DNA from 4 places in the Mesorhizobium sp. M0518 genome. Region 3 is predicted to be linked to each of the others. Evidence: riboswitches for the same ligand, from Rfam matches in the RefSeq annotation. Region 3 holds a riboswitch; each other region holds the start of a gene.
What was found. A riboswitch is a leader RNA that binds a small molecule or an ion and turns the genes downstream of it on or off. The one in region 3 is predicted to bind cobalamin.
Positions count from the first base shown of each region.

Region 1: it holds a riboswitch for cobalamin, as region 3 does, so the genes downstream of both, NKI66_RS23200 (aromatic ring-hydroxylating oxygenase subunit alpha) here and bluB (5,6-dimethylbenzimidazole synthase) in region 3, are expected to answer to the same signal.
Region 2: it holds a riboswitch for cobalamin, as region 3 does, so the genes downstream of both, NKI66_RS06890 (DUF1636 family protein) here and bluB (5,6-dimethylbenzimidazole synthase) in region 3, are expected to answer to the same signal.
Region 4: it holds a riboswitch for cobalamin, as region 3 does, so the genes downstream of both, NKI66_RS22220 (ABC transporter ATP-binding protein) here and bluB (5,6-dimethylbenzimidazole synthase) in region 3, are expected to answer to the same signal.

Region 1 is NZ_JAMYQY010000017.1:75,248-82,544, forward strand. It holds gene NKI66_RS23185 (hypothetical protein) at 1-443, opposite strand, end outside; gene NKI66_RS23190 (PqqD family protein) at 492-923, opposite strand; gene NKI66_RS23195 (FAD-binding oxidoreductase) at 1,053-2,153, opposite strand; gene NKI66_RS23200 (aromatic ring-hydroxylating oxygenase subunit alpha) at 2,179-3,426, opposite strand; cobalamin riboswitch at 3,542-3,743, opposite strand; gene NKI66_RS23205 (DUF680 domain-containing protein) at 4,251-4,448, shown strand; gene NKI66_RS23210 (DUF680 domain-containing protein) at 4,520-4,720, shown strand; gene NKI66_RS23215 (DUF680 domain-containing protein) at 4,790-5,026, shown strand; partial or broken gene NKI66_RS23220 (ABC transporter ATP-binding protein) at 5,107-6,216, opposite strand; gene bglA (beta-galactosidase BglA) at 6,241-7,297, opposite strand, start outside.
Region 2 is NZ_JAMYQY010000004.1:26,571-33,867, forward strand. It holds gene NKI66_RS06880 (cobaltochelatase subunit CobN) at 1-1,841, opposite strand, end outside; gene cobW (cobalamin biosynthesis protein CobW) at 1,860-2,897, opposite strand; gene NKI66_RS06890 (DUF1636 family protein) at 2,900-3,328, opposite strand; cobalamin riboswitch at 3,367-3,570, opposite strand; gene NKI66_RS06895 (winged helix-turn-helix domain-containing protein) at 3,600-4,799, opposite strand; gene NKI66_RS06900 (NADH-quinone oxidoreductase subunit A) at 5,131-5,496, shown strand; gene NKI66_RS06905 (NuoB/complex I 20 kDa subunit family protein) at 5,487-6,068, shown strand; gene NKI66_RS06910 (NADH-quinone oxidoreductase subunit C) at 6,073-6,675, shown strand; gene NKI66_RS06915 (NADH-quinone oxidoreductase subunit D) at 6,676-7,297, shown strand, end outside.
Region 3 is NZ_JAMYQY010000003.1:347,532-354,828, forward strand. It holds gene aroC (chorismate synthase) at 1-22, shown strand, start outside; gene ribB (3,4-dihydroxy-2-butanone-4-phosphate synthase) at 126-1,226, shown strand; gene NKI66_RS06590 (MFS transporter) at 1,264-2,487, opposite strand; gene NKI66_RS06595 (TetR/AcrR family transcriptional regulator) at 2,609-3,217, shown strand; gene NKI66_RS06600 (hypothetical protein) at 3,503-4,486, shown strand; partial or broken gene bluB (5,6-dimethylbenzimidazole synthase) at 4,609-5,322, opposite strand; cobalamin riboswitch at 5,338-5,517, opposite strand; gene NKI66_RS06610 (histone deacetylase family protein) at 5,639-6,565, shown strand; gene NKI66_RS06615 (exodeoxyribonuclease VII small subunit) at 6,569-6,820, shown strand; gene NKI66_RS06620 (DUF2277 domain-containing protein) at 6,932-7,198, shown strand; gene NKI66_RS06625 (pirin family protein) at 7,238-7,297, shown strand, end outside.
Region 4 is NZ_JAMYQY010000016.1:43,603-50,899, forward strand. It holds gene NKI66_RS22210 (DSD1 family PLP-dependent enzyme) at 1-681, shown strand, start outside; gene NKI66_RS22215 (GyrI-like domain-containing protein) at 686-1,519, opposite strand; cobalamin riboswitch at 1,813-2,019, shown strand; gene NKI66_RS22220 (ABC transporter ATP-binding protein) at 2,182-2,970, shown strand; gene NKI66_RS22225 (ABC transporter substrate-binding protein) at 3,016-3,963, shown strand; gene NKI66_RS22230 (FecCD family ABC transporter permease) at 4,099-5,085, shown strand; gene NKI66_RS22235 (metal ABC transporter permease) at 5,110-5,958, opposite strand; gene NKI66_RS22240 (metal ABC transporter permease) at 5,958-6,818, opposite strand; gene NKI66_RS22245 (manganese/iron ABC transporter ATP-binding protein) at 6,815-7,297, opposite strand, start outside.

The DNA.
Region 1 (7,297 bases), on a different contig from region 3:
CGCAGCGGCGCTCCCGGCTCCCACGGTGGAAAGACATCGGCCGAGGCCATCAATTGCACGCCAACGCGACGTTGCGGATCATAGAACTGCCAGAAATCGAGATCGTGGAAATGGTTGCCGCGCAATCCTGCTTCCGCCAGTTGGGTGGCGAAGCCATGCTGCGTGAAGGGTCCCTGGCCCCAACTGGCCGGTACCGCGATGCCGTCAATGCCGGGATGCGCGACGAAGATGCGGCAGATGTCGGCAGGCGTTCGGCTGCCCGGAGCCGTGACAAAGCCATGAGCGAAGGCATCCGCCAACGCGCCGGCACTCACATGCGCGGTCAGATCCAGATGCGGCAAGCCCACCTTGCAAGTCAGTGGATAATGCGCGGCGCTGCTCTCCGCTTGTGCCAGGACATGACGTGCGTAGTCAGCCAGGTTTTCGAGAGTGACTTTCGGCATGATTTGCCTGTTCCGGAGCTGTCCGGCAGCGAGAACCTAGTGGGCGGCTCAGTTGGCCTGCTTTACCGCCGGCCAGCCGAGGGGCTCCTCGACCTCGTGGATGGGATCGACGACGATGAGATCGGCGAGATCATCATGGATATCGACCTTGAGGGGCTCTCTGGCAGCGGCGAGCTGAGCCAGAAATTCGCTGGAAACCGGTCTTGCCACGCCATCGGTTACGGCCGCCAGCAAGCCGAATTCGAGCAATTGTGAAACAAAGCCGTCAATCGCGGCGGCATCGAGGGCGCCAATTCCGGTCGCGGCGCCGACCAGTTCGGAGGCAGGCACGCCGGACGACAGTGCATCCCAAAGCCTGCTGCCTGAATCAGAAAAGCCGAAATATTTGCCCGTGGTCAGGTCAAGAACGACGGCTTCGCCGTCGAAGGATTCAAAGACGATATCCTTGCTGGCAATGGCATAGATGCCGGATTGTCGCATATTTGCTCCCCCGCCGAGCAGGCCGCGGAGATGATCTTCGGGCCTTACGGTCAACCCCACCGTTGCAGGCGTCTAACCATTTGCAGGGTTTTTGGCAAGATGGCGCAGGCTCCGGGCGAGCGCAGCCGGTCACGCTTCGATTTCAAGCGCCGAAAGCGGCTTCGAGCAACAGGCGAGGATAAAGCCGTCCTCGATTTCGTGATCGAGGATGCCGCCATTGTGACTCATCTCGACGTCGCCCGCGACCTTCCTCACCTTGCAGGTGCCGCACAGGCCGAACTCGCAGGCGGCGGGAATCCGCACCCCAGAGGCGCGTGCCGTCTGCAGCACGGTCTGGCCGGCGACGCATTCGGCATCGACATCGGAAAGCGAGAACCGGATTGGTGTCACGGCCTCGACTGCAGCAGCGGCGCCGTCTTCCGCCGGCGGCGAGAACGGCGCCGGGATCTCCTCCACGGCAGGCGCCGCGAAGCTTTCCTGATGGTATTTCGCCATGTCGAAGCCGGCGGCTTCCAGCATGCCGCGCACGGCGCGCATGAAGGGATCGGGGCCGCAGCAGAAGATCTCGCGCTCGCGGAAATCGGGCGCCAGCAATGGCAGCCGGATCGCGTCGATGCGGCCCATATGGCCGAACCAGCCCTCGCGGCTCGACCGCTCCTCGATCATGAAGCCGAGCGACAGGCCGGGCATGCGGCTGCCGAGCAGCTCGAGTTCCTTGCGGAAAATGATCTCTTCCGGGCGGCGCGCGCAGTTGACGAAGCCGACATCGGTCCATGGCGCGCAGTCGTTCAGCCAGCGCAGCATCGACATCATCGGCGTCACGCCGGAGCCGGCCGAAATGAACAGATATTTGGCCGCCGGGTGGCTGTGCAGCGAGAAGTCGCCGGTCGGCCCATAGGCCTTGACGTGCGAACCGGGCGTCAGATGGTCGAACATCCAGCGCGTACCGGTGCTGCCCGCCTGCGCCTTGACCGTCACCGCGATCGAGAACGGCCGCGACGGCGAGGACGACAGCGTGTAGGTGCGCATCAGCGGCCCGTCCGATGTCGGCAATTCCAGCGTCACGAACTGGCCCGGTTTGTAGCGGAACCAGGTCTGGTTGTCGGAGCGGAAGGTGAAGGTCTTCACGTCAGGCGCTTCGTCACTGACGCCGATCACTTCCAGCACCTGCAGCCTGTCGTTCCAGGGCGTCATCTGGTCGAGATGGCGATAGAGGCCAAGGTCCGTCATCGCATTCATCCTCTTGTCCCCTGGGCTAGGCGACGCTGCGCAGGGCCGGCCGGTCGCCTTCTGCAAGGCGCGGTCCGATGAACGACGCGTACCACTCGACGAACTGGATCACGCCGCCCTCATGCAGCTCCGAATAGGGGCCTGGTTCGTAGGCCGGCGACAAGATGCCGAAGGCGTTTTCCTCGACGATGCGACGGTCCTGGTCGTTGGTCTCGGTCCAGACATGGGTGAGCTCAGCGAGATCGTAGTCGACGCCTTCGACCGCATCCTTGTGGACGAGCCATTTTGTCGTCACCGCGGTTTCCGTGGCACTGATCGGCAGCACGCGGAAGGTGACGGCATGGTCGCCGAGGATATGGTTCCAGGTTGTCGGATAATGATAAAGCAGCAAGGAGCCGATGCGGTCGGTTGAAACGCTGTCGGACAGGTTCTTCTGGACCGCCCGTTTTCCCGTCATGGTGTAGCTGACGGCATCGCGCAGCAGCGGCGCGCGGGTGGCGCGGTACTGCCCTGCCGGATCGATGCGGAATTTGCTCGGCAGGCCTGATGCCTCGCATTTGGCCCAGTGCGCGACCATTTCAGGGTCGCTGTCGGCGCCGTTGACGCCGGTCACGGTCGGAGCCTCGGGGAAGGTCTTGCACAGCTCAGGATGATTGGCGGCGCAGTGATAGCACTCGCGGTTGTTTTCCCAGACCAGCTTCCAGTTGCCCTTCTCGACGATCGTGCTCTCGAAGGCGATCTTTGCTTCACGCAACCGGTGCGGCAAAAGATAGGGTTCGATCATCGCCCGCATCGGCGCGAAATCCGCCGGCTCCTTGGCCAGACAGATGAAGATGTAGCCGCCGACGCTCTCGCAGGCGACCGGCTTCAGGCTGAAATCACTCTTGTCGAAACCGTCGGCCATCTGGCGGGCAAACAGCAGGCGGCCGTCCAGCTCATAGGTCCACTGGTGATAGGGGCAGACGAGCTTTGCCGCCGTGCCCTTCTCCGTGTTGCATACACGGCTGCCGCGATGGCGGCAGGAATTGTGGAAGGCGTTGATCTTGCCGTGCTGGTCGCGGACAAGGACCACCGGATAGTCGCCGATCTGCACGGTGATGTAGCTGCCCGGCTTCGGCAGTTCGCAATCATGGCCGATGAACAGCCAGTCGCGATACCAGATCAGCTCCATGTCGAGCTTGAAGTAGTCCGGATCGGTGTAGAAGGGCTGCTCCAGCGAAAAGCCTTGCCGGCGCCCCTTCAGGAGCCTCAGCATGTCGTTGCGGGTATCCATGTCCTGTCCTCGTTTCTAAGGACTGAACTGGTGGTGATGGAGGAAGGATTGAAACGCAGGCCGGCTAGGTGCCAGACATGCGCTATCCACCTCTTGACCGCCCACCGCGATCAGTCGAGTCTAACAATCTCGGGCTGGTTTCCGGGCTCTGGAGTTGTCCTTGCGGACCATCGCGACACCTTCCCAGGCAGTTGCCCAGTGGTCTCCCGTTGCGACTTGAACTCCACCACCGTTGCGGGGGCAGCGCCGGATTCTGACCGGCTTCCCAATTCTCCGCCTCGTCGTCACGAAGCGGCACCTGAGATGGTATGATCTAACCACGATCGGGGGCGCGCCGTCGGCATGAAAACGACATCGTATCCATGCGGCGCGACACGGCCTGCGAACGTTCCCGCAGACCGTCGCGGGCTGAAATCCACCTCCCGGATGACCATTTTGCCGGCTGCGATATCCCCGAATCGGACCCCTTGGCGGGGTCAAAAAAGGTTAACGGTTTCGAAAAGTGACTATTAGCTCGATCTAAAATCGAACCGAACGGTTCGTTTCTGTTGACGGTGCGTGCAGGACGGTGTGAACGCTGGGCCTCTGAAACAGTCAGTGATCCATCCAGCGGTTACACTTAACATGCTGATTTAAAGAAGAAAAATATACCCGTAGATTCCCTTGGCACAATTTCAAGGTGTGGATTCATGGTCCACACGGAACAACTTCGTGATTGGAAAAGGCGGGGTTGCCCTCCCACATCGGGGCTGTCCGAACGACGCGATTTCATTTCCAAGACACGCCGCTAGACGGACGGAAAAAGACGATACTGGAGTACAAAAATGAAAAAGATCATTCTCACTGCCGCAGCCCTTCTGGCCATTTCCGGCAGCGCCTTCGCTGGTAGCGACCACTACGGTTCGAACGCCGCGGCAGCCACTGCTGTCGACAGCTCGTACACCGCTTCGACCAAGAAGTCGGAACCGGCTGCTCAGGCGCCTGCCCAGGGTGCTGACCGCAACCTCTTCGGCAACAACTAACAGCCGATTCCCAGTCGACGGCGGGCTCGCCCGCCGCCCTGGCGAAATTCAGACATTCAGGAGTATTTAAGATGAACAAGATCCTCATTGCTGCCGCCGCCGTTCTGGCCATCTCCGGCAGCGCTTTCGCCGGCAGCGACAACTACGGTTCGAACGGCTCTAACCAGCCTGCCGCCGCAGTGGACCAGTCGTACACGGCTTCCACCAAGACCTCGGAACCGGCTGCCCAGACGCCCGCTCAGGGCAGCGACCGTAACCTCTTCGGTCGCTAACAGCCAATTTCGCAAGCGACGGCAGCTGTGTCTGCCGTCCTGGCGAAATCCAGAATTCAGGAGATTAAAATGAACAAGATCCTTATTGCTGCCGCCGCCGTTCTGGCCATCACCGGCAGCGCGTTCGCCGGCAGCGACAACTTTGGCTCCAATGGCGCCAATCAGCCTGCGGTTACTTCGGTTGACAGCGCGCATACGAGCTCGGTCCGCAACAGCGGTGGCCTCGTCGAGAAGCTGCTCAATTCGTCGGGCGACGTGGAGAAGTCCGCCCCTCAGGGCAGCGACCGGAATCTCTTCGGCCGTTAACAGCCGAAGCTGATCTTCTACAAAAGAGGGGCGGGGCGAGCCCCCCGCGCGTTTTTGGGGCCACCCCCGGGCCTGGCGAAGGCCGCCGTGGGGTAATCCGGATGAAGGGCCAACCCACCGCCCGGAGCGGGGCAGATATTCAGGTGCTCGCCATTGGCGCTCAGCCGCAACGTCGAACCACGCTTGACCTCGACATTGCCGGGCAGCTTGGTCACCAGCGGCAGGTCGGCGCGACCGATGTCGACATAGACCAGCTGAACCTCGCCGAGCTGCTCGAGATAGTCGACCGTCCCCTCGAACAGATAGTCCGCGCCGCTGGCGATGATCAGGTCCTCCGGCCGCACGCCAAAGCTCACCGCAGCACCCTTCGCCGAAGCAGGCGTTGCGATCGGCACGGTTGCCTTGCGTCCGCCGACATGGCTGACGACGGTCGGATTGCCGGTCTTTTCGATGGTCGCGGGCAGGATGTTCATGGCCGGCGAGCCAATGAACTGGGCAACGAACAGATTGCCGGGCTTCTTGTAGAGATCCATCGGCGTGCCGACCTGCTCGATATGGCCGTCCTTGAGCACCACGATGCGGTCGGCAAGCGTCATCGCCTCGACCTGATCGTGGGTGACGTAGATCATGGTCGTGTTGGGCATCGATTCCTTGAGCTTGGCAATTTCGATGCGGGTGGCGACGCGCAGCGCGGCGTCGAGGTTCGAAAGCGGCTCGTCGAACAGGAACACCTTCGGATTGCGCACGATGGCGCGGCCGATGGCGACGCGCTGGCGCTGGCCGCCTGACATCGCCTTGGGCAGGCGGTCGAGATATTTGGTCAATTGCAGGATCTCGGCGGCCTGACGCACACGGCGGTCGATCTCGGCCTTGTTCTCTTTGCCGATCTTCATCGAGAACGCCATGTTGTCGTAGACGGTCATGTGCGGGTAGAGCGCGTAGGACTGGAACACCATGGCGATGCCGCGCTTCGACGGCGGCACGTCGTTCACCACTTCGCCGGCTATTCTAAGCTCGCCGGAGGTGATTTCCTCGAGCCCGGCGATCGATCTCAGCAATGTCGACTTGCCGCAGCCCGACGGGCCGACGAAGACGATGAACTCGCCCGACTTAATATTGAGGTCGATGCCGTGGAGAATGTTCAGATTGCCGTAGGACTTCTTCACTTGTCTTAGCGTGACATCGGCCATTGGTTTCCTCCAGTGATTGGAAATTCAGTCGAGACGCCCGAACCAGGCGCCGTAGCCGCCAAGCTCGATGGAACCGCTGTTCGCCTGCCCCGAAAATCCGTGCCCGGGCAGAGGTTGCAGCGATCGGCCGCCAAGGTCAACCTTGGCCGGCCGGGCTCCCAGATTGAAGATGCAGACGATCTGCTCATTGCCCGCGCGGCGTATGAAGGCGACGGTGTCGCCCTCACTTTCGATGAAATTGATGTCGCCCTTGGCGAGCGCCGGATGGGCACGCCGGAAGGTGAGAAAGCGCCGGTAGTGCTCAAGCAGCGAAGCCTCGTCGCCCTGTTGGACATTGACCGCTTGCGCTAGATGCTTGGCCGGCACCGGCAGCCAGGGCTTTGCTGGGGAGAAGCCGCCATTCTTGGCGCCGCCATCCCACACCATCGGTGTGCGGCAGCCGTCGCGGCCCTTGAATTCCGGCCAGAAGCGGATGCCGTAGGGATCCTGCAAATCCTCGAACCGCAGCTCTGCTTCACCGAGCCCAAGCTCCTCGCCCTGATAGATGCAGACCGAACCGCGCAGGGACATCAGCAGCGCCGAGATGACCTTGAGGTAGGCGGTCGGGTCGGCCTCATTGGCCGCCCAGCGCGAGGCCGGGCGCATCACGTCATGGTTGGAAAAGGCCCAGCACGACCAGCCGTCGCTGGCGACCTTGCCGAAGGATTCCAGCACCGAGCGAACCTTGCCCGCGCTGATCTTTTCCGGCGCCAGGAAATCGAAGGAGTAGCACATGTGCACGCGCTTGCCGCCGGCGGTGTAGGCGGCAACCACTTCAAGCCCGCGCTGCGAATCGCCGACCTCGCCGACCGCTGCGGTTGCCGGATATTCATCAAGCAGGGCACGGAACCGTTCGAGGAAGCCGAGGTTCTCGGGCCGGCTCTTGTCGTAGAGATGGTCCTGGTAGTTGTAGGGGTTGACCGCCGGCGCGGTCTGGTCGTTGCGCTCTTCCGGCGGCAGCGGCGGATTGTTTTCCAGGCCCTGGCTGTGGAAGTAGAAATTGATGGTGTCGAGCCGGAAACCATCGACGCCGCGCTCCAGC
Region 2 (7,297 bases), on a different contig from region 3:
AGCGCGACGGTGATGTTGCCGAAGGTGGCGGCGCGGAAGGGGAAGTGGGCGGCGGTTGGCGCTTGAGCACCCCCCTCTGTCCTGCCGGACATCTCCCCCGCAAGGGGGGAGATTGAGCTCTCATTGCCGCTTTCGCCAGCTACGAACGTCGCAGAATGAGCGCCGATGGCGGAACTGCCGATCTCCCTCCTTGCGGGGGAGATGTCCGGCAGGACAGAGGGGGGTGCCTCGCACAAACCTATCTCATATTCAGCCTTCCAAGCTGCATCTACGGCAGCAATTGCTGCAGACGGCAGTGCCTTCGAGAACTCCACATAATCCCTCAAGGCCAAGCCATGCCCGCCCTGGCCCAGCCGCGCCAGCAACCCACGCGGCGTCTCGGGAATCCCCTCAACCCCATAACCCTGTTCCCTGAGGTCATGCAGCATGGCCAGCACACTCGACGGCACGTCGAGGCCGACGGCATAGCCGGTGCGGCCGGGCGCGCTCGGATAATCCGGGATCAGGATGGCTAGCTTGCGCTCGGCGCGGGGCGTCTCCTGCAACCGGATGAAGGCCGCGACGCGGTCAGCCACTTGCGCCACACGATCCGGTTCCGGCCGGTTGGCGAAGGCGCGGTGGCCAAGTGCTGGATCGATCTCGCTCTCGCCCTTGAAGGAAATGGCGCCAGCCAGGATGCGGCCGTCGAGCTCGGGCAGCACGACATGCATGGCAAGGTCGGCTGGCGCCAGGCCGCGCTGGTTGGTTTCCCAGACGTCACGGCGGGTGGTGGCGACGATGACCTGGAAGACAGGCACGCCGGCGCGGTCGAACAGGGTCTCATTGCCGGGTTCGGCGCCGGACGCGAAAGCGGTCGCGGTGATGATGGCGGCGGGATTGAGCGCGGCGAGTGCGGTTTCCACGAACGCCAGGGATGAGGGGTCCTTGAGGCTGGAGACGAAGATGGGGACCGGATTGATGCCGCGCTGGCGGAGCGCGTGGAAAAGCGCATCGATGGGCGCGACATCGGCGGCCAATAGCATCGAGCGATAGAACAGGATGGGGATGATAGGAGCGTTGACGTTGTCAGCGTCGAGTTCCTTCACACCCCCCTCTGTCCTGCCGGACATCTCCCCCGCAAGGGGGGAGATTGCGCTGTCATTGGAGATTTCGCCAATTGTCGAGGTTGCGGACGCGTCAGCTTCTAATGAAACGGGAAAAGAGCCGGCTTTGATGAAGTCCGATCTCCCCCCTTGCCGGGGAGATGTCCGGCAGGACAGAGGGGGGTGTGAAGGATCACCAACGACCCCAAGTCCTGGCTCATAAAACCCGGCTTTCGGCACTGGAACCGGCTCTGCAAAAGCCGCATCCTGTCCCGCCAGCCCCGCCAGCCTCCGCACCAGCGCGCTCATATTCGCCGGGCCGCCCTCGCGGAAATAGTCGAGCAGGCCGTCCAACTCCTCGCGCGGCAGCGTCGAGGCTTCGATCAGGCGCAGATCCTCGTCGCGGCATTCGCCGGGCAGCAGCGCCAGTTTGATCCCGCGCTCGCGGGCGGTCGAGGCGAGTTGGTCGCAGCCGTAGCGCCACCAGTCGTAGCCGCCGAGGATGCGCACGAGGATGATCTTGGCGTGGCGGGCGACGCTGTCGATCCAGAGGTCGACGGACATCGGATGGCGCAGGTCACGCAGGGCAGCCAGCCGCATCGAGGGCAGGCGGCCGGCATCGGCCTTCCAGGCTGCCGCCAGTCCGGCGAGGTCGCTGTCGGTGAAGGACAGCGCCACGATATCCGCCGGCGTCTGCCGCAGATCGACCGGCTCGGCGAGGTCGTCGAGCGAGGCGGATGTCGTGGTTAGGATGTGCATCGCAACCCGTGTCCGAAATCAGCCGGCGAGTATACGCTCGATCGCCGGGCGGTTCAGCCCTTTCAGGCCGATGACGACGAGACGCGAACGGCGGTCGTCCTGCGCGGTCCAGGCGCGGTCATAGTAATGATTGACGCGCGGCCCGACGGCCTGCAGCAAGAGGCGCATCGGCTTGCCGCCGACTTCGACAAAGCCTTTTACGCGCAGCACGTTCTCTTCTTCTGCGACGGTGGCGACGCGCTTCGCCAGTTCGTCCGGATTGGCGATCGAGGCAATGTCGACGATGAAGGTGTCGAAGTCGTCATGCTCATGGTCGAATGCGCCGTCATGGTGGGACTTGCGGTTTTCGATGTCGTCCTCGACGGCGAGACCGAGACCGAGCAGCACGGAGGGATCGACCTTGCCATGCGACGTCGGCACGATCTTCACCGCGCGGGCGGAATGTTCGTTGATGATGGCGTTGGCGCGGGCGGTGCCGGCGGCGTCCATCAGGTCGCTCTTCGACAGGATGATCAGGTCGGCGCAGGCGATCTGATCCTCGAACACTTCTTCCACCGGATCGTCATGGTCGAGCGTCTCGTCCCCGGCGCGCTGCGCCTGCAAGGCATCCATGTCGTTGGCGACGCGGCCTTCGGCCAGTGCCGGCCCGTCGACCACGGCGATGACGCCGTCGACTGTGACGCGGCTTTTCACGCTCGGCCATTGAAAGGCCTGGACCAGCGGCTTGGGCAGCGCCAGGCCCGAGGTTTCGATCAGGATATGGTCGACCCTCGGCGTCAGCGACAGGATCTTGTCAAGCGCCGGCACGAAATCGTCGGCGACGGTGCAGCAGATGCAGCCATTGGCCAGTTCGACGATGTTTTCCTCCGGGCAGGTGTCGATGCCGCAGCCCTTCAAAATCTCGCCGTCGATGCCGATGTCGCCGAATTCGTTGACGATGATGGCAATGCGTTTGCCGCCGGCGTTTTCCAGGAGATGGCGGACCAGCGTCGTCTTGCCGGCGCCGAGGAAGCCGGTGACGACGGTGCAGGGAACGCGCGAGACGGAAGCAGTCATGATCAGTCCTTCAACAGGTCGAGGGGAGGGATGCGGGCAACGAGGCCACGCTTCAGGCTATCGGGGCGGCCGCGCCATGGAATCAGGCCGTCCTTCGAGGTGGCGAAGAGCTTGGCGCCTGTCACGAGGTCGGCGCCGCCGGTCGTGGTCAGGTCGCCGAAGACATAGCTCCAGCAGCCGTCGCGCAGGATGGCGGCGCTGAGGCGCCGCTTGCAATTGCCGAGGCATTCGACGCTGCGGATGCGGATGTCGTCGCCAGATGCGGCGCGGCGCGTGTCGTCGGCCAGCAATTCGCCGGCGCGGGGATGAGCGTCGGCGCCGGTCTCATCGCGGCAGGAGGCGCAGACGATGATGGTGACGCCGGCCAAGGCATCATCATGGCCGGACGAGATATCCGCTGTGCCAGCCGAAAAACTGCTGTCGTGGTCCAAGATCGGGCTCCTTGCCCGGAAACCCGCCGGGCGATCGGATTCTAAAGTCGCAGACGGCAGGTCTCCTGGCTCGCGGGTCATCGCCTTGGTAGCCGCCTTCCCGGGAACTCCCCAGTGGCTTTCGGCCTTGGCTCTTCGCTTACAGTTGCGGGGACAGCCGCGGATTTGGGATTTTGCCCCGCACCGCATTCCCTCTTAGCTCTTGCCGTTGCGGGCAAGAGACCATCTGAACCGGATTTAGGCTTTTGCGGGCGGCGGTGTCAACGCGAGCTTACGACATGGCGATGTCGGCCAGCGCCGGACCCAAATCCCCGGCAGGCGTCACTTCGATGCGTTCGAGTCCGAGCCAGCCCTGCATCTGCTTCAATTCCTCGAACAGCTCTGCAGCGGTTTCAGGCGGTGCACCGGGCTCCGCATAGGCCGCATGGACGCGCAGTATGCTGGCCGGACGGTCGGCCTTGAGGTCGACGCGTGCCACGATCCTGTCGCCGAGCAGGAACGGCAGGACATAATAGCCATATTGCCGCTTGTCGGCCGGCGTGTAGATCTCGATGCGGTAGTGGAAATCGAACAGCCGCTCGGTGCGCGACCGCTCGAAGACGACCGGATCGAACGGCGCCAGCAGGGCGCGGGCCTCGACTTTGCGCGGCAGGCGGGCGTCTTTGTGAAGATAGGCGGGCTTGTCCCAGCCTTCGACACGCACCGGCAGCAACTCGCCCGTTTCAACCAGTTCCTCCAATCGGCCTTTCATATCGGCCGGCGACAGGCGGAAATAATCGCGCAAATCGCCTGAAGTGCCCACGCCGTGGGCGCGGGCGGAAATGCGCAGCAATTCGCGGTGCGCGTCCTCGGGCGTGGGCACCGGCAGGTCGAGGACCGCCTGCGGCAGCACGCGCTCGGGCAGGTCATAAAAACGCTCGAACCCGCGACGGTGCGCCGTGGTGATGCGGCCGGCCCAGAACAGCCATTCGAAGGCGTGCTTGGCATGGCTCCAGCCCCACCAGCCGCCCGAGCCTTTCTGGCCCTCCAGCGCGGAAGCGGCGATCGGGCCGCGCTCGGCGACCTGGCGGTAGATCTCTTCGATGTAGCCGGCGTGCTCGCGGCCCCATTTGGCGAGCCCCAGATACATTTCCTCGCCGCGCTCGGCGCGCTGCATGCGCCAGCGCATCAGCGGGTATGTCTCGACCGGCAGGAAGGAGGCCTCGTGCGCCCAGTATTCGAAAACAGTGCGCTTGCGCGTCACGGCCGCGTTGTCGAGCAGCGAGAACGGGTAGGGGCCAAGGCGCGAATAGAGCGGCATATAATGAGCGCGCACCACGGCGCTGACGGAATCGATCTGCAGCAGGCCGGTGCGGGAGAGGGTGCGGGCAAAATGCCGGCGGTCGGGCGTACCGGTCGGGCGGGGATCGAGGAACCCCTGGGCGGCAAGCGCGATGCGACGGGCCGTGGGGAGCGAGATCTTTTCCTTCATGCAGGCATCACTTTGAAGTGTTTTGACCGAGGGTCGAAAGGCTGATTCCAACCCATGCTAGCAGGGTTTTGGCGGCATCCATGTCAGGAGAGAAAAGTGGAGTAATAGGCGCAGGAAATCAAACAGGAGCGGATCGGACCAGTTTGCCGCGATATGCCGTCCAGGTCGGTGTTTTGAACAAGGTTTGACTTGCTTCGCTGGAAGTGCTGCGCTAACCCTCGCCGCGTTGCAGCATAGGCCCTTAAAACGGTTCAGCGGTTAAACTGTCACGCTTCCGCATTAGGGTCCGGTGCTGTAATCAAAGTGGATTGGCGCCAACGGAAAGCCGAGCATGAACGCACTCTTGAGCTCATACCTGCCCATCGTCCTGTTCATAGGCGTGGCGCTGGTTGTCGGCCTGGCGCTGCTGGCCGCGCCCTTCCTGGTGGCCTACCGCAATCCAGATCCCGAAAAGCTTTCCGCCTATGAGTGCGGTTTCAACTCGTTCGACGACGCGCGCATGAAGTTCGACATCCGTTTCTACCTGGTGTCGATCCTGTTCATCATCTTCGACCTGGAAGTGGCCTTCCTGTTTCCGTGGGCGGTGTCGTTTTCGAAGATCGGCATGCTCGGTTTCTGGTCGATGATGGTGTTTTTGGCGGTGCTGACCATCGGCTTTGCCTATGAATGGAAAAAAGGAGCGCTGGAATGGGATTGAACGACAGTTCAGGCACCCTCGTCGCGCCGAAGCCCAAGGGTATTATCGACCCCAACACCGGCAGGCCGGTGGGGGAGGACGATCCCTTCTTCCTCGAGATCAACAATGAGTTGGCCGACAAGGGCTTTTTGGTCACTTCGACCGAGGCGCTCATCACCTGGGCGCGCAGCGGGTCGCTGATGTTCATGACGTTCGGCCTCGCTTGCTGCGCGGTCGAGATGATCCACACCTCGATGCCGCGCTATGATTCGGAGCGGTTCGGCGTCGCGCCGCGCGCGTCCCCGCGCCAGTCCGACATCATGATCGTCGCCGGCACGCTGACCAACAAGATGGCGCCGGCGCTGCGCAAGGTCTACGACCAGATGCCGGAACCGCGCTACGTCATCTCGATGGGCTCCTGCGCCAATGGCGGTGGCTACTACCACTATTCCTATTCGGTGGTGCGCGGCTGCGACCGCATCGTGCCGGTCGACATCTATGTGCCCGGCTGTCCGCCGAGCGCCGAAGCGCTGCTCTACGGCATTCTTCTGCTGCAGAAGAAGATCCGCCGCACCGGCACGATCGAACGGTAAATCCATGACCGCATCCCTGAGCGAACTGTCGACCTATCTCGGCGAGAAGCTGATCGGCCGCGTGAACGAAGCGGCGATTGCCTATGGCGAGCTTACCGTTCATGTAGAGCCGCGCGACCTGGTCGAGGTCATGACCTTCCTGCGCGACGATGCGCGCTGCCAGTTCATCTCGATCATCGATGTATGCGGCGCCGACTATCCGTCGCGGGCCAAGCGCTTCGACGTCGTCTATCATCTCCTGTCGCCGAAGCAGAATGTGCGCGTCCGCGTCAAGGTTCTGGCCGACGAGGAGACGATGGTGCCGTCGATCACCGGCGTGTTTCCCGGTGCCGACTGGTTCGAGCGCGAGACCTACGATCTCTACGGCGTGCTGTTCTCCGGCCACCCGGATCTGCGCCGCCTGCTGACCGACTACGGTTTCGAAGGCCATCCGCTGCGCAAGGATTTCCCGCTGACCGGATTCGTCGAGGTGCGTTACGACGACGAGGCCAAGCGCGTCATCTATGAGCCGGTCGAGCTCAAGCAGGAATTCCGCAATTTCGATTTTTTGTCCCCGTGGGAAGGTACGGATTACGTGCTGCCGGGTGACGAGAAGGCAAAGCAGTAAATGGCTGAAACCTCGGTCCGCAACTTCAACATCAATTTCGGCCCGCAACACCCTGCGGCGCACGGCGTTTTGCGCCTTGTGCTGGAGCTGGACGGCGAAGTCGTCGATCGCGTCGATCCGCATATCGGGCTCTTGCATCGCGGTACCGAAAAGCTGATCGAAGCCAAAACCTATTTGCAGGCGATCCCTTATCTCGATCGGCTCGACTATTGCGCGCCGATGAACCAAGAGCACGCCTTCGCGCTCGCCGCCGAGCGCCTGCTCGGCATCGAAGTGCCGAAGCGCGGGCAGCTGATCCGCGTGCTCTATTGCGAAATCGGCCGCATCATGTCGCACATCCTCAATGTGACGACGCAGGCTATGGACGTCGGCGCGCTGACGCCGCCGCTGTGGGGCTTCGTCGAGCGCGAAAAGCTGATGGTGTTCTATGAGCGCGCCTCCGGTTCGCGCATGCATGCCGCCTATTTCCGTCCCGGCGGCGTCCATCAGGACCTGCCGCAGAAGCTGGTCGAGGACATCGGCAAGTGGATCGACCCGTTCCTGAAGTCGATCGACGACCTCGATCAGCTGCTGACCGGCAACCGCATCTTCAAGCAGCGCAATGTCGATATCGGCATCGTCT
Region 3 (7,297 bases):
GGGGAGGGGAATAGGGGAATAGGGCAATATGTTGCGCTCTTAGTCCGGCCGGCCAAATCTTTTTGCTTTTCCCTACTCCCGTACTGCCCTACTCCCTTATTCCCCTGCGAGCGAAGCGAGTACCCATGCCTTACGACCAGAAAAAAATCGTCGAAGCCCTGCGTGCTTTCGAACGCGGCGAGATCGTCGTCGTCATGGATGATGACGGGCGCGAGAACGAGGGCGACCTGATCGTCGCCGCCGTCCACTGCACGCCCGAAAAAATGGCGTTCATCGTTCGCCACACGTCCGGCATCGTCTGCACGCCGATGCCGCGCGAAGAAGCCAAGCGGCTTAACCTTGCGCCGATGGTCGCCGACAACGATTCCGCCCACACCACGGCTTTCACCGTCAGCGTCGATTTCAAGCATGGCACCACCACGGGCATCTCGGCCGAAGATCGCACTTTGACCGTTCGCAATCTTGCCAACGGCAATGTCGGCGGCTCGGATTTCGTCCGGCCCGGCCACATCTTCCCTTTGATTGCGCGCGAAGGCGGCGTGCTGATGCGCTCCGGTCATACCGAAGCAGCGGTCGATCTGTGCAAGCTCGCCGGCCTGCCGCCGGTCGGCGTCATTTCCGAGCTGGTCAATGATGACGGCACCGTCAAGCGCGGCCCGCAGGTGCAGGCTTTCGCCCAGGAGCATGGGCTGAAGCAGGTTTCGGTCGCCGACCTCATTGCCTACCGGCAGCGCAAGGAAACTCTGGTCGAACGCGTCGCGTGCTCGGAAATCGACACGCTCGGCGGCAAGGCACAGGTCTTCACCTACACGCTGCCGTGGGACTCCATGCATCACGTCGCGATAGTCTTCGGCGACATCCGCGACGGCGAGGAGGTCCCGGTGCGTCTGCATTCCGAGGATGTGGTGACCGATGTCTTCGGCACCAGCCACCGGCTCGACGCCATCATGAAGGCGATGGGTGAGCGCAGGCGCGGCGTCATCGTCTATCTCAGAGAAGGCTCCGTCGGCGTTGCGCATCAGGAACGCAAACGGCCGGCCAGCGGCGACCGCGAGGATCACGAAGAGGCTCGCCGCCGCGAAAACGAGTGGCGCGAGATCGGGCTCGGCGCGCAGATCCTCAAGGATCTCGGCATCTCCTCGATCAACCTGATCGCCTCGCGCGAACGCCACTATGTCGGCCTCGAAGGTTTTGGCATCCACATCGCCAAGACCGAGATCCTCTAGGCAGCTAGCGCCCGGCTCGAAACCGGGCGCTATCTGATTATTCCGCGGCAATCGCGGCCGCTTCACATCCGTCCATCTCGCACTCAGTCGTGGCAAGGCTGCGTTGGCCAAGCAGCACCGTGGCCAGCGCGATCGTGCCTGAAGCCACCGACACCCAGAACCCGTTCGGTGCACCGAACGCATCCACCACCGCGCCGGCCGCGAACGAGCCCAGCGCCATGCCGATGCCGATGCCGGTCATGACCCAGGTGATGCCTTCGGTCAGCATCGCTTCCGGCACATGCCGCTCGATCAGGCCGAAGGCCGTGATGAAGGTCGGCGAGATCGCCACACCGCTGATGAACACGGTCAGCGCCAGCAGCGGCACGGTGTCGGCGGCGAGCGGCAACAGCGTGCCGAGCGCGACGAGGGCGACTGCGATGGCGAGCTGGCGTTGCAGCGGCGCCTTCAGGCTGAGCGCGCCGACGATGATGCCGAGCACGAACGATCCCAGCGCATAAACGCCGATGACAAGGCTGGCGGCGCCGGGTTGGCCAAGCTCCTTCGTGATCGCCACGGTGGTCACTTCCGTCGTCGCGAAGGTTGCGCCGACGAAGATCAGGGCAAGCGTGATGATCTGAACCGGCCGCAGGCGGATCGCCGAGCCGCTTGAGTTATGGTCGACCGGCCGCACCTGGGGCTCGGTCGAGCGTTGCAGGATGAAGGCCGCTGATCCGAATGCGAGAAATAATGTGCTCACCAGAACGCCGGCTTCCGGGAATAGGGCGGCACTCAGGCCGACCGATAACGATGCCCCGGCGATATAGACCAGTTCATCGGCCACGGACTCGAAGGCGAATGCGGTGTTCATCTGCGGTCGTCCTCGGAAAATCTCTGTCCAGCGCGCCCGCACCATCGCAGGTATGCTTGGCATGGCGGCGGCCAGGAGTGCCGACACGAACAGCGTCCACACCGGCCAGTCCTGGTTGGCCGCCGCTATGAGGACGGCGAAAGCCAGCACCGCGATGATAGTGGTGGGCACGACGATTCGTGTCTGGCCCAGGCGGTCCACCAGTCTCGATATTTGCGGCGCGACGAAGGCGTTGGCCAGCGCGTATGTCGCCGAGACGGCTCCAGCCAGCCAGTATTCGCCGCGCGCCTGCGACAGCATCGCCACGATGCCGATGGGCGCCATGGCGATCGGCAGGCGCGCTAGGAAGCCGGCGGCCGCAAAGCCCTTGGCGCCGGGGGCACGAAAGATTTCCGCATAGGGATTTTGCATCGGTTGGTTCCTCGACAAAGGACGATTGGACAATTACATACGGAGCGTATGATTATTAGATAGAGCATACGCCGCGTATGTCAATTAGCATACGAAGCGTATGTGAATAGGTCCAGGACACATGCACAAACCCCGCAAGGAGATGATCGCCGAGACGCGCGCAAAGCTTATTGCGGCGGCCCGTCATGCCTTCGGCACAACAGGCTATGCGGAAGCCTCGATGGATGATTTCACCGCTTCGGCCGGGCTGACGCGCGGTGCGCTCTATCATCATTTCGGCGACAAGAAGGGGCTGTTGCAGGCGGTCATAGCCCAGATTGACGGCGAGATGGCGGCGCGCATCAATGAGGTCGCGTCGAGAGCACCGACCCGCTGGCAACATTTCGTCGACGAGTGCTCGACCTATATCGAGATGGCGCTGGAGCCGGAAATCCAGCGCATCATGTTCCGCGATGGCCCGGCCGTGCTGGGGGATCCAGCGCAATGGCCGAATGCCAGTGCGTGCATCGCTTCAATGACCGACCATCTGACCGCGCTGCAGGAGGAGGGGGTCGTTGTCTCCAGCCTCGACCCCGAGACCGCCTCGCGACTGATCATCGGAGCGAGCAGCCAGGCAGCGCAACGGATCGCCAATTCGAACGACCCCGAAACGACGTCGAAGAAGGTGGTGACGGCGTTCAAGCAACTGCTCGAAGGCCTGCTCAGGAAGCCGGATCCGCAGTCGAATTGAAGTTCTCACCGGAGCTTTCGTGCCGGCAGCTGTTCACGATAGGAATTTTTTCTTGACACCGTGCCCTCAGCTAAGGTATATATTCATCCATGGTGCTGATTTGCGCCAGTGACCCGCCGCACAGGCGGGTTTTTCGTTTGATGCTCCGTCAGCCAACGCGCTGGCGGGCTCCGAACCAACCCGTTACCCCGAATTCGTCGCCCTTTGGCGTCAGGGCCGGCAATTGACAATCGCCGGGTTGAGTCCATCCTCTTCCACCATCTCTGAGGCGGAGATTCGGGGCACATGTGGGATTTTGAGATCGGCCGGTCGGTGTCCATCATGATGCGGACCTGGCCGTTCATCGTTTTTCGCATGATCGTCTATTTCGGCATCACGCTGGCCTACATCATGGCGACCGGCACCGGTGCCTCTGTCGGCTATGGCGTCGGCCATATCTCCACTGATCCCGACGGGCCCATGTCCTTTGCCCTGTGGGGCGGCGTGGTCGGGTTTGGCATCGTCTCGATCGCGGTCTACTGGATCCGCGAATACATCCTCTACATCGTCAAGGCCGGCCACATCGCCGTCATGGTTCATCTGATCGACGGCCGCGACATTCCCGGCGGTCAGGACCAGATCGCCTACGCCAGGGATATCGTGACCCAGCGTTTTGCCGAGGCCAACACCCTTTTCGTCGTCGACCAACTCGTCAAGGGTGCCATCCGCGCCATCACCGGCCTGCTCGGCGGTATCGCCGCCTTCCTGCCGATACCGGGCCTGAGCGGCCTGGTCTCCTTCATCAACACCGTGATCCGCCTGTCGCTGACCTATGTGGACGAGATCATCCTCGGCTACAACATCCGCATCAATTCAGCCTCGCCGTTCGAGACTGCGCGCCAAGGCGTCGTGCTGTATGCCCAGAACGGCAAGGTCATGGTCAAGAACGCCGTCTGGCTGGCGGTCATCATGTGGGGCGTGTCATTCATCATCTTTCTGATGATGCTGGCGCCTGCTGGCGCAATTCTGTTCCTGATGCCTGGTCAGCTCGCCGGCTGGGCTTTTGTGCTCGCCATCGTCTTCGCCTGGGCATTCAAGGCGGCGTTCATTGAACCCTTCGCCATCGCCTGCTTGATGCAGGTCTATTTCAAGACCATTGCGGGCCAGGTGCCGGATCCCGCCTGGGACGCCCGGCTGGCCGAGGCGTCGTCGAAGTTCAGAGAGCTCAAGGACAAGGCGCTGGCCTCCTTCGGCGGTTCGCGCTGGGGTACGGCCGGCGCCACACCCTGATCCGCTGGGCGGGTGATGTCTGGTGAGGCAGGAACGGTGTTGAGGCGCGCCACGGTGGATTTGAGCTGTGTCTCGCCTTGCCCGGAAAAGGTCTCGCTCATGATCAGCTCCGGCAGCGGCAGCCGCCGTCCCCAGCCATGCGTTTCAAGGTCCGGTTTGGGAGCGAACTCGGAAACACGGCCGACGCAGAGATAGGCGATCGGCGTTACGTGGTCCGGAATGGCCAACAGCCGCTTCAGCGCCTCAGCATCGATGATGCTCACCCAGCCGACGCCAACGCCCTCGGCACGCGCGGCCAGCCAGAAATTCTGCACCGCGCAGACCGTGCTGTAGAGATCCATCTCCGGATTGTGCCAGCGTCCCAGCGGCGAACCCTTCGAGCGCTGCCGGTCGCAGGTGATACAGATGTTGAGCGCGCTCTCGCAGATGCCTTCCAGCTTGAGCTTGCGATACAGCGCCTGTTTTTCCGCCTCGATCGCCGGCAGTTCCTGCTCGCGCGCGGCCAGGAACAGGTCGCGCACCTCCGCCCGTCGTTTGACGTCGCGAATGACAATGAAATTCCATGGCTGCATGAAGCCGACCGACGGCGCGTGATGGGCGGCAAGCAGCAGCCGCGCCAGCACGTCGTCATCGATCGCGGTGGGCAGGAAATGGCTGCGCACGTCGCGCCGCGTGAACATGGCGCGATAGACCGCATCGCGCGCATTCTGGTCAAATCCATCGTCAATGGCAGCGGTCACATGTTCCGGCATCGCTTGTCCCCTTGCGATTGCAGATTCAAAACTGACAGAGCGTACTTTGTGCGTCCAAGTAGACGCACGTCGCTCTGATGCCATCCGCCTGACCACGCGGATGACAATGCCTGCCAGGCCGGTCTTCTGGCTCGGGATCAACCCGCGTCCGGTGCCTTCCCGTCATCGACAGTGGCATTTACCGGCGCGGTCCCCCTCACAGCGTTGGGCACGCCACGGAATTCAACCGTGTTCCCGATTCTCCCGCTTGCGGCGGGCACCAGGCAGTACCAGGGACCTTACGCCGAAGCGCCCGCGGGGCCAATGCCTGCGGCGACGCGAATGGACGCAGTCGCGATTTTCCCCAGTCATCGGCCGCCCGTGCATGGCCTTTGTCGATCCGGGTCACTAGATTAGGACGATGACCACCCGTCTCTACACCCATCCGATCTTCCTCGAGCATCTCACCCCGCCCGGACATCCCGAGCGGCCCGACCGCTTACGCGCCATCGAGCGCGTGCTCGACGACGAAGCCTTTGCCGGGCTCGATCGTATCCAGGCGCCGGAAGGCGACGAGGCCACCATCCTCTACGCGCATCCCGCCGATTTCGTCGCCCGCGTGCGCGCCGCCATCCCCGACGAGGGGATTGCCCGCATCGATGCCGACACCACTGCCAGCCCGAAGAGCTGGCAAGCGGCGATCACCGCGATCGGCGCCGCCAACGCCGCCGTCGATGATGTCTTTTCGGGCCGCGCCGACAACGTCTTCGTCGCCGCCCGGCCGCCCGGCCATCATGCCGAAAAGACCACGGCGATGGGCTTTTGCCTGTTCAACACGGCGGCGATCGCGGCGCGTTATGCGCAGAAGAAACACGGTGTCGAGCGCGTTGCCGTCGTCGACTGGGACGTGCATCACGGCAATGGCACGCAGGATATTTTCTGGGACGATCCGTCGGTGCTCTATTGCTCGACACACCAGATGCCGCTTTATCCCGGCACCGGAGCGAAGACCGAAACGGGCGCCGGCAACATCGTCAACGCACCGCTGGCGCCGCAGACCGGCAGCGAAGTGTTTCGCGATGCCTTCCTGTCGCGCGTCCTGCCCGCGCTCGACAATTTCGCGCCCGACCTGATTATCATTTCGGCGGGGTTCGACGCGCACCACCGCGATCCGCTGGCCGAGATCAATCTGACCGAGGATGATTTCGACTGGGCGACCGGCCAGCTGATGCAGCGCGCGGCACGCCACAGCGGCAACCGGCTCGTCAGCCTGCTCGAGGGCGGCTACGATCTGCAGGGATTGGCATTTTCGGTCGCCGCCCATGTCGGGCGACTGATGAAAGGATGAATGATGGCCGATGAGACCAACCAAGACGTCAAGGCGATGAGCTTCGAGCAGGCACTCGATGCGCTGGAGAAGATCGTCGATGATCTGGAGCGTGGCGACGTACCACTCGACCAGTCGATCAGGATCTATGAGCGCGGCGAGGCGCTGAAGGCGCATTGCGACCGGCTGCTGAAGGCCGCCGAGGACAAGGTCGAGAAGATCAGGCTGTCGCGCGACGGCAAGCCGGTTGGAACGGAGCCACTCGACGCGGATTGAGGCTCGGTCCGAACGATGGCCTCGCCTCACCGGTTTTTGGACATGATCATGATCGAGGATATAACTCGTTCCGATTGAAACAGCTCAAGGACAAGAGGAGATACGGAAGCGATGTGCAGAAACGTCAAGACCCTGTTCAATTTTGATCCGCCGGCAACCCATGACGAGGTGCGCGACGCGGCTCTTCAGTTCGTCCGCAAGCTGAGCGGAACCACGCGACCCTCGAAGCAGAACCAGCACGCCTTCGACCATGCCGTCGAAGCCATCGCCGCCTCGGCGCACGAGCTGCTCGAATCGCTCGAAACCCACCAGCATCCGCGCAATCGCGAAGAGGTGGCGGCCAAGCTGCGGGCAAAGGCGGCGATCCGCTTTGCCTGATGCGGCCAGGCGGCCTTCGACCACCGACAAGGAGAGTCCATGAGCTTCTTCCCCGGGAAAGACCCTGAGGCAGGCGATGCCTTCGCCAGCGATCAGATC
Region 4 (7,297 bases), on a different contig from region 3:
GGGTTCGCCAATCCTGAGGCCTTGTCGAAGGCGTTGAGCGCGTTGCCGGCCCGGCTGCATTGCGAAGGCGTCATGGCCTACGAGGCGCATGCGCCGCTCATTCCCGGCCTTTTCGGCGGACCGGCAAAGGCATTGGCCAAGGCGTCGGCGCAGGCCTCGGCGTTCGTCGCCTGTCTCGGCGCCGACCAGCGCCGTATCCTGAACATCGGCGGCAGCAAGACCGCGCTGCTTCATCATGGCGGCATGGCCAACGAGGTCTCGATGGGCTCGGCCTTCGTGCTGCCCAGTGATTTCGATACGCCAGGCCTCGACGGCTTCCAGCCGGCGGCCTTCATCGCCACGCCGATCTTGAAAATGGTCGAGCCGATGCTGCCTGGCCCGCCGGCCGTCACCCGCCTGCTGCAGGCGCCCGGCCGCTTCCCGCGCAAGGGCTGCTATCTCTATGGCGGCAAGTGGATGGCCGAGCCCGTCTTCCCCGAAGGCATGAAGGCGAATGGGCTGCTCGGCCTGTCCTCCAACCAGCAATTCATGGGCTTGCCCGCCGACGCGACCGCAAAACCCGGCGACTACGCGTTTCTAAGGCCGACGCAGAGCGAAGCCGTGCTGCAGCAGTTCGGGTCGATCGCTGTGTTTTCCGGCGGCGGGATAGTCGATCGCTGGCCGGCGCTGCCGATGGCCTGACCGACTACGCCTTCACCGGTATCCAGATCTCCAGCCCGCCATTGCCGCTGCGTGGGTCGAACTCAGGGCCGTAGCGTTCGAATTCCGGCGCATCCGATATCTCGTGGCCGGAAGCCGGCAGCCATTTGTTCCAGATCGTGTTGACCGTGCGGCGAATGGTCGAGATGTGTTCGCGGTGGGCAAAGACCGCATATTTCTGCGCCGGCACCCGCACCCGGTAGAAGTCCTTGGGCAGGTCGGAAAAATCAGACACTTCGACGCCGGCGATGTAGTCGAAATTGCCGGCATCGTCGCCGTTGACGCAGACGCCATAGGCGACGTCGCCGGCCTCGCCCGGAATGTTGCCGATATAGGGGCCGAAGCGCTGCCATTGCATCGGGATGGCGGCGCTGGTTTCGCAGCTGTAGCGTTCGCCGAGGCCGGCGATCAGGAACGGCCGGCTGGTCTCGAAACGCGGTGGTTCGAGATTGGTGAGGAAGGACTGGTCCATCAGGATCGGCTCCACGAGGTCGAGCTTGTCGAGTGTGCCTTGCGCGCGCACCAGTTCCGGCGTGGTGCCGAACTGATCGCGGAAGGCCCGGGTGAACGCCTCATGCGAGTTGTAGCGGGCGTCGAGCGCGACGCTGAGGATGTCGGGCGCCCCGCCGGCCAGCTTGCGCGCCGCCTCGGTCAGCCGGCGTGAGCGCATGTAGCCCATCACCGACCGGCCGGTGGCGGCCCCGAAAGCCCGCGTCACATGAAAACGCGACACCCCGCTGCTTTGCGCGACATCGTCGAGTGTAACAGCCTCCGGCAGATGACTTTCGACGAACCACAGCGCTTTCTCGGTCGGGTTCATTTTGCTCCTCGCATTGGCCAGATCATCCTGCCGTTTCCTGGCGCGGCCAGTTTGATCGAAATTGCGCATCCCGCGCAATCGCACCGATCCCGTCACAGTCGCACCGATATGGCGCAGCGTTGGAGCGCCCCTTGCCGCCGACGAGCCAAATTCGGCAGGCTTCGCTTGACAGCGCCAGGCGGCATCCTCTAAATGCGTAATGTTATTACATATCGAGAGCGAGAAATGCATGTTTCCCCTAGCCGGCCCACCACTCCGTCCGAGAAATCCATTGCGAAGCGATTGGGGGAAATCTACGCTGAAGCGGTGATGGTCCCCGAGTCGAAAGGCGAGGGGTGAAAAGGGAACACGGTGAGATCCCCAGGGGTCGAGGCCGTGGCTGCCCCCGCAACTGTAAGCGGCGAGCAAAATCCGTGAATGCCACTGGCCGGCAAGGCTGGGAAGGCAGGATGGCGCAACGACCCGCGAGCCAGGAGACCTGCCATCACTGAGTTGACCGGACGGGGTGTGCCGGGAGGAAACGCGAATCCCGGTCTTGTCGGCCGCTTCGCCAGCTTCCTTCCGTCGCCAGTTTTGGAAAGTGACGGAAAGTTGGACGGCTCTATCGATCATCGCATCATCGTGTGCACGCTTTGCCATCCCGGCAATCTGGCGGGCAGCCGATGCCCGTAGCGCTTCTCGAAGCCCGTGACCTCTGCGCCATGGCGAACGGGCGGGATCTGGTCCAGGCGGTCAGCTTCTCGGTGGCCGCTGGCGATCGCCTAGCCATCATCGGTCCCAACGGCGCCGGCAAGACGACGCTGCTGCGCATGCTGTCGGGCATGCTGCGGCCAAGTTCCGGCGAGGTGAACCTCGGCGGGCGCCGGCTGGACAGGATTTCCGCCGCCGAGCGGGCACTGCATATCGCCGTGGTCGGCCAGACCGACCAGCCCGATCCGCGGCTGGCGGTGATCGACTATGTCGAGCTGGGCCGGGTCCCGCACGCTCGGCTACGGCGCAGGAGCGAGGAGCGTGACATTGTCGTCGATGCGCTGCGCCGGACCGGCCTGCTGCCGCTGCTTGGCCGCACCATCGGCTCGCTGTCGGGCGGCGAGCGCCAGCGCGCCCAACTGGCCCGCGCCATCGCCCAGCAGCCAAAGATCCTGTTCCTCGACGAGCCGACCAACCATCTCGACCCGCGCGCCCGCGGCGAACTGCTCGACCTCGTGGCAGGCTTCGAGATGACGGTGATCGCGGTGCTGCACGATCTGGCGCTGGTGGCACCGTTCGCCACCAGGGTGGCGGTGATGAACCATGCCCGTCTGCAAGCGCTCGCCGCACCGCGCGAAGCGCTGACCCAAAAGCTGATTCGCGAAATTTTCGGCATCGATGTGCTGCGTCTGCGCCATCCGACCGAAGACCGCGAACTGACGGTGTTCGATGTTCCGAACCGTGCCGCGCCGCCATCCTGATTGAAGCCGTCCCATATCGATCATCCCGTCCACAGGAGCAAACCCTTGAAACGCCTTGCTTTTTCGCTTGCCTTCTCGCTGCTGGCCTCGACAGCCCTGGCCTTCCCGGTAACTGTCGACAGCTGCGGCAAGCCGCTGACCTTCGATGCGCCGCCGAAGCGCGCCGTCATCCAGGATCTCAACATGGCCGAGATGGCTTTCGCGCTGAAACTGCAGCCGTCGATCGTCGGCCTGACCGGCATCACCGGATGGTACAAGGTGGGTCCTGAGTTCAAGGCCGAGCAGGGTTCGATCCCGGAACTGGCGCCGAAATATCCGACGCTCGAAAACCTCGTCGCGGTCGAGCCCGATTTTTTCTTCGCCGGCTGGTATTATGGCATGAAGCCGGGTGGTGAAGTGACGCCCGACACGCTTGCTCCGCACGGCATCAAGACGCTGGTGCTGACGGAAAGCTGCGTCCATCTCGACAAGAGCCGCCCCGCCGCCTCGATGGACCTGCTCTATGGCGACGTCGAAAAGCTGGGCAAGATCTTCGGCAAGGAGGCCGAAGCTGAGAAGCTTGTCTCCGGCTGGAAGACGCGGCTCGCCGACATCACCGCCAAGGTCGGCGACGCCAAGGGAACGCGGGTCTTCCTCTATGATTCCGGCGAGGACAAGCCGTTCACCGCAGGCAAATTCGCCATCCCCAGCGCCATGATATCAGCCGCCGGCGGCGACAACATTATGGCCGACATGGACACCAGTTGGGGCAATACGGACTGGGAAACGGTGGCGTCGCGCAATCCGCAATTCCTCATCCTGCTCGATTACCAGGATGGCGGTGGCTACAGGAAACTGCTCGATTTCCTGAAGGCGCATCCGGCCATGAAGGAGACCGACGCGGTCAAGAACGAGCGCTTCGTCGCCCTGCGCTATGCCGAACTGACGCCGGGACCGGCCAACATCGAAGCCATCGACAAGATCGCCAAGGCCATGCATCCGGAAGCGTTTTGATGCCTGTCGCCCAAAAGTGCGCAGCGGTTTTGGGGCAACGACATGCATGAACAAGAGATCCTGGAAGTACGTCGCACGCGTCCTGACAGACACGACGCATTTCCAGGCTTGCGTCATCCGGCATTTGCACTGGCCATGATGGTGGGAGCGGCGGCGATCGCCGCTCTCGCTTTGCTGTCGATCGCCTATGGCTCGACGCTGATCCCGCTGACCGACGTTGTTGCAGCACTTGGCCGTGCAGTCGGCTTCAGCGGGCACGACGTGGCAGGACCGGTCGGCAAGATCGTCGTCGACCTGCGGCTGCCGCGCACGATCCTGGCCATCTGCGTCGGCGTCGGTCTCGGCGTCGTCGGTGCGCTGCTGCAGACGGTGACCCGCAACGACCTTGCCGACCCGTTCCTGTTCGGCCTGTCGTCGGGCGCCGCCGCGGGTGCGGTTTCCGTCATCACCGTCTTCGGCGACAGTTTCGGCATCTGGACATTGCCGGTCGCGGCCTTCACCGGCGGCATATTGGCTGCCGGCGTCGTGCTGCTGCTGGTTGCGCGGGTGAGGGGGCAAGGCCCGGAGCGGCTGATCCTTGCCGGCCTTGCCGTGTCCTTCATGTTCACCGCCTTGACCAACTATCTTGTCTTTGCCGGCGATCAGCGCGCCGCCCACTCCGTGCTGTTCTGGACCATGGGCGGCCTTGGCCTGGCGCGCTGGGATAATATCTGGCTGGGCGCGCTGGGAGCAGGCACCATTCTGGCTTACGCGCTGTGGAACCACCGCCGGCTCGATGCTTTCCTGGCCGGCGAAAACGCCGCCGAAAGCCTGGGCGTGCCGGTGGCGCGGATGCGAAGGATGACCTTTCTCGTCGCCGCCTTCTCGACGGCGATCCTGGTCTCGGTCGCCGGCGTCATCGGCTTCGTCGGGCTGATGATCCCGCATCTGTCGCGGCCGCTGGCGGGCCCCTTGCACCTGCGCCTGGTTGCCAGCTGCGCCGTCTTCGGCGCCGTGCTGTTGCTGGCCAGCGATCTTCTGGCCCGAACGCTGCTGCCGCCGCAGGAACTGCCGATCGGCATCATCACCAGCTCGGTCGGCGCGTTCTTCGTCGTCACCATGCTGATCCGCAACCGGCTTTGAGTGCGGCCTGGGTCAGGGCCGCGATTACTCTCCCGAAATGCCCAGTTGCACCCGTTGCTTTGGGCGCTTCGACTGGAACAGGGCAAGCAAAAAAACGCCGGCCTGAACGACGACGATCGTCGGGCCGGTGGCTGCGTCGATGTGATAGCTGAGGATCGTTCCCACGACGCTCGACCCGATGGCGGCCGCGGCGGCAATGGCGAGCATGCGCTCAAAGCTCTTCGTCAAAAGAAAGCCGATCGCTCCCGGCGCGATCAGCATGGCGATGACAAGGATGATCCCGACAGCCTTCAGCGAGGCCACGATGGTCAACGCGAGCAGCGTCAGCAGCCCGAAATGCAGCAGGTTGACGGGCAGGCCGATCGCGCGCGCATGGGCCGGATCGAAACAATAAAGCAGCAGATCCTTGCGTTTTGCCAGAACGATGAGGATCGCCGGCACGACGATGACCGCCGCCTCGATCACGTCGCGCCACTGGACGCCGAGCATGTTGCCGAACAGGATATGATTGAGATGCTGGTCGGTCTCGACTTTGACGAACAGCACCAGGCCAAACGCGAACATGCCTGAGAAGACGATGCCCATGACTGCGTCCTCCTTGATCCGGCTGTGCTGCTTGAGGTAGCCCGTCGCCAGCGCGCAGCCAAGTCCTGCCACGAAGGCGCCGAAGGCAAGCGGGATCCCGGCGATATAGGCGAGCACGATACCCGGAAGCACGGCATGCGAAACGGCGTCGCCCATCAGCGACCAGCCCTTCAGGACGAGATAGCAGGACAACACCGCGCAAATGGCGCCGACCAGAACGGCGACGGCGAGACCGCGACGCATGAATTCGTGGCTGAGCGGTTCGGCGATCCAGGACCAGATCGTCATCATGACGCGACCTGCGATGCGGCACGTGCCGCCCGGCGTGCGGCGAGCCGCCCATGTTTGGGTGCGAAGACGAAGGCAATCAGAAAGACCACGGTCTGCAGCACCACGATCAGTCCGCCAGTCGCGCCATCGAGAAAGAAGCTGAGATAGGCGCCAACCGCGCTCGTCGCCGCGCCGATCGCCATCGCGAGCAGGATCATGACGCCGAACCGATCGGTAAGCAGATAGGCGGTGGCGCCAGGCGTTACCACCATCGCGATCACGAGGATCGCGCCGACGGTCTGGAGCGCGGCGACGATGCAGGCGCTGAGCAGCACGAAGAACAGGACCCGCAACCGCCACGGATTCAGGCCGACGCCGCGCGCATGGTTCTCATCGAAGAACACCAGCATCATATCCTTCCATCGAAGCCCCAATACAACCAGCGAAACCGCTGCGATGAGGATGACCTGGGTTACATCCTCGTCGGAGATTGCGAGGATGTTGCCGAGTACGATGGACTGGATGTTTACGGAGGTCGGACTGATCGACGCAATCAGCAGCCCGCCAGCGAACAGCGTTGTAAAGACAAGGCCGATCACGGCGTCCTCGCGAAGTTGCGTCACGCGCCGCACCAAGGTGATGCCGAGTGCGGCGATGAGGCCGGAGGCGAATGCGCCGGCGGCATAGGGAAGGGCCAGCATGTAGGCGGCCGCAACGCCCGGCACCACCGAGTGGGCAAGCGCGTCGCCCATCAGGGCCCAGCCCTTTAGTATGAGATAGCAGGACAGGAACGCGCAGACCATGCCGACCAGGGCGCTGACCCAGATGGCCTTGGCCATGTAGTTGTAGGTGAAGGGTTCCAGCAGGATGTCGATCACGGGGCTGGCGATCCGCTGTCGGGCTTCATCATCTTCTCTTGATCCCGCTCGCCGTAAAGCACCAGAGGACGCTCGTCATCGGTCAGCACGGTCAGGTGGCGAGCGTCGGGGTCGTCATGAAGATCGGCGCCGCCGAGGCGCAGATGCCTCAGCACGCCGCCAAAAGCTTTCGCAAGATTGGCTTGCGTAAACGTTGTCTCTGTTGGTCCGAAGGCCAGCACCGTCTTGTTGAAGATGACGACATGGTCGCAGAAATTGACGATGCTGCCGAGATTGTGCGTCGACACCAACATCAGCTTGCCGTCGTCGCGCATCGACCGAAGGAGATCGATGATCGCTGCTTCGGTCTGCACGTCGACGCCGGTGAACGGCTCGTCGAGCAGGATGATTTCGCCGCCCTGCGCCAGAGCGCGCGCCAGGAACACACGCTTCTTCTGGCCGCCGCTCAGTTCGCCGATCTGGCGCTTGCGAAAATCGGT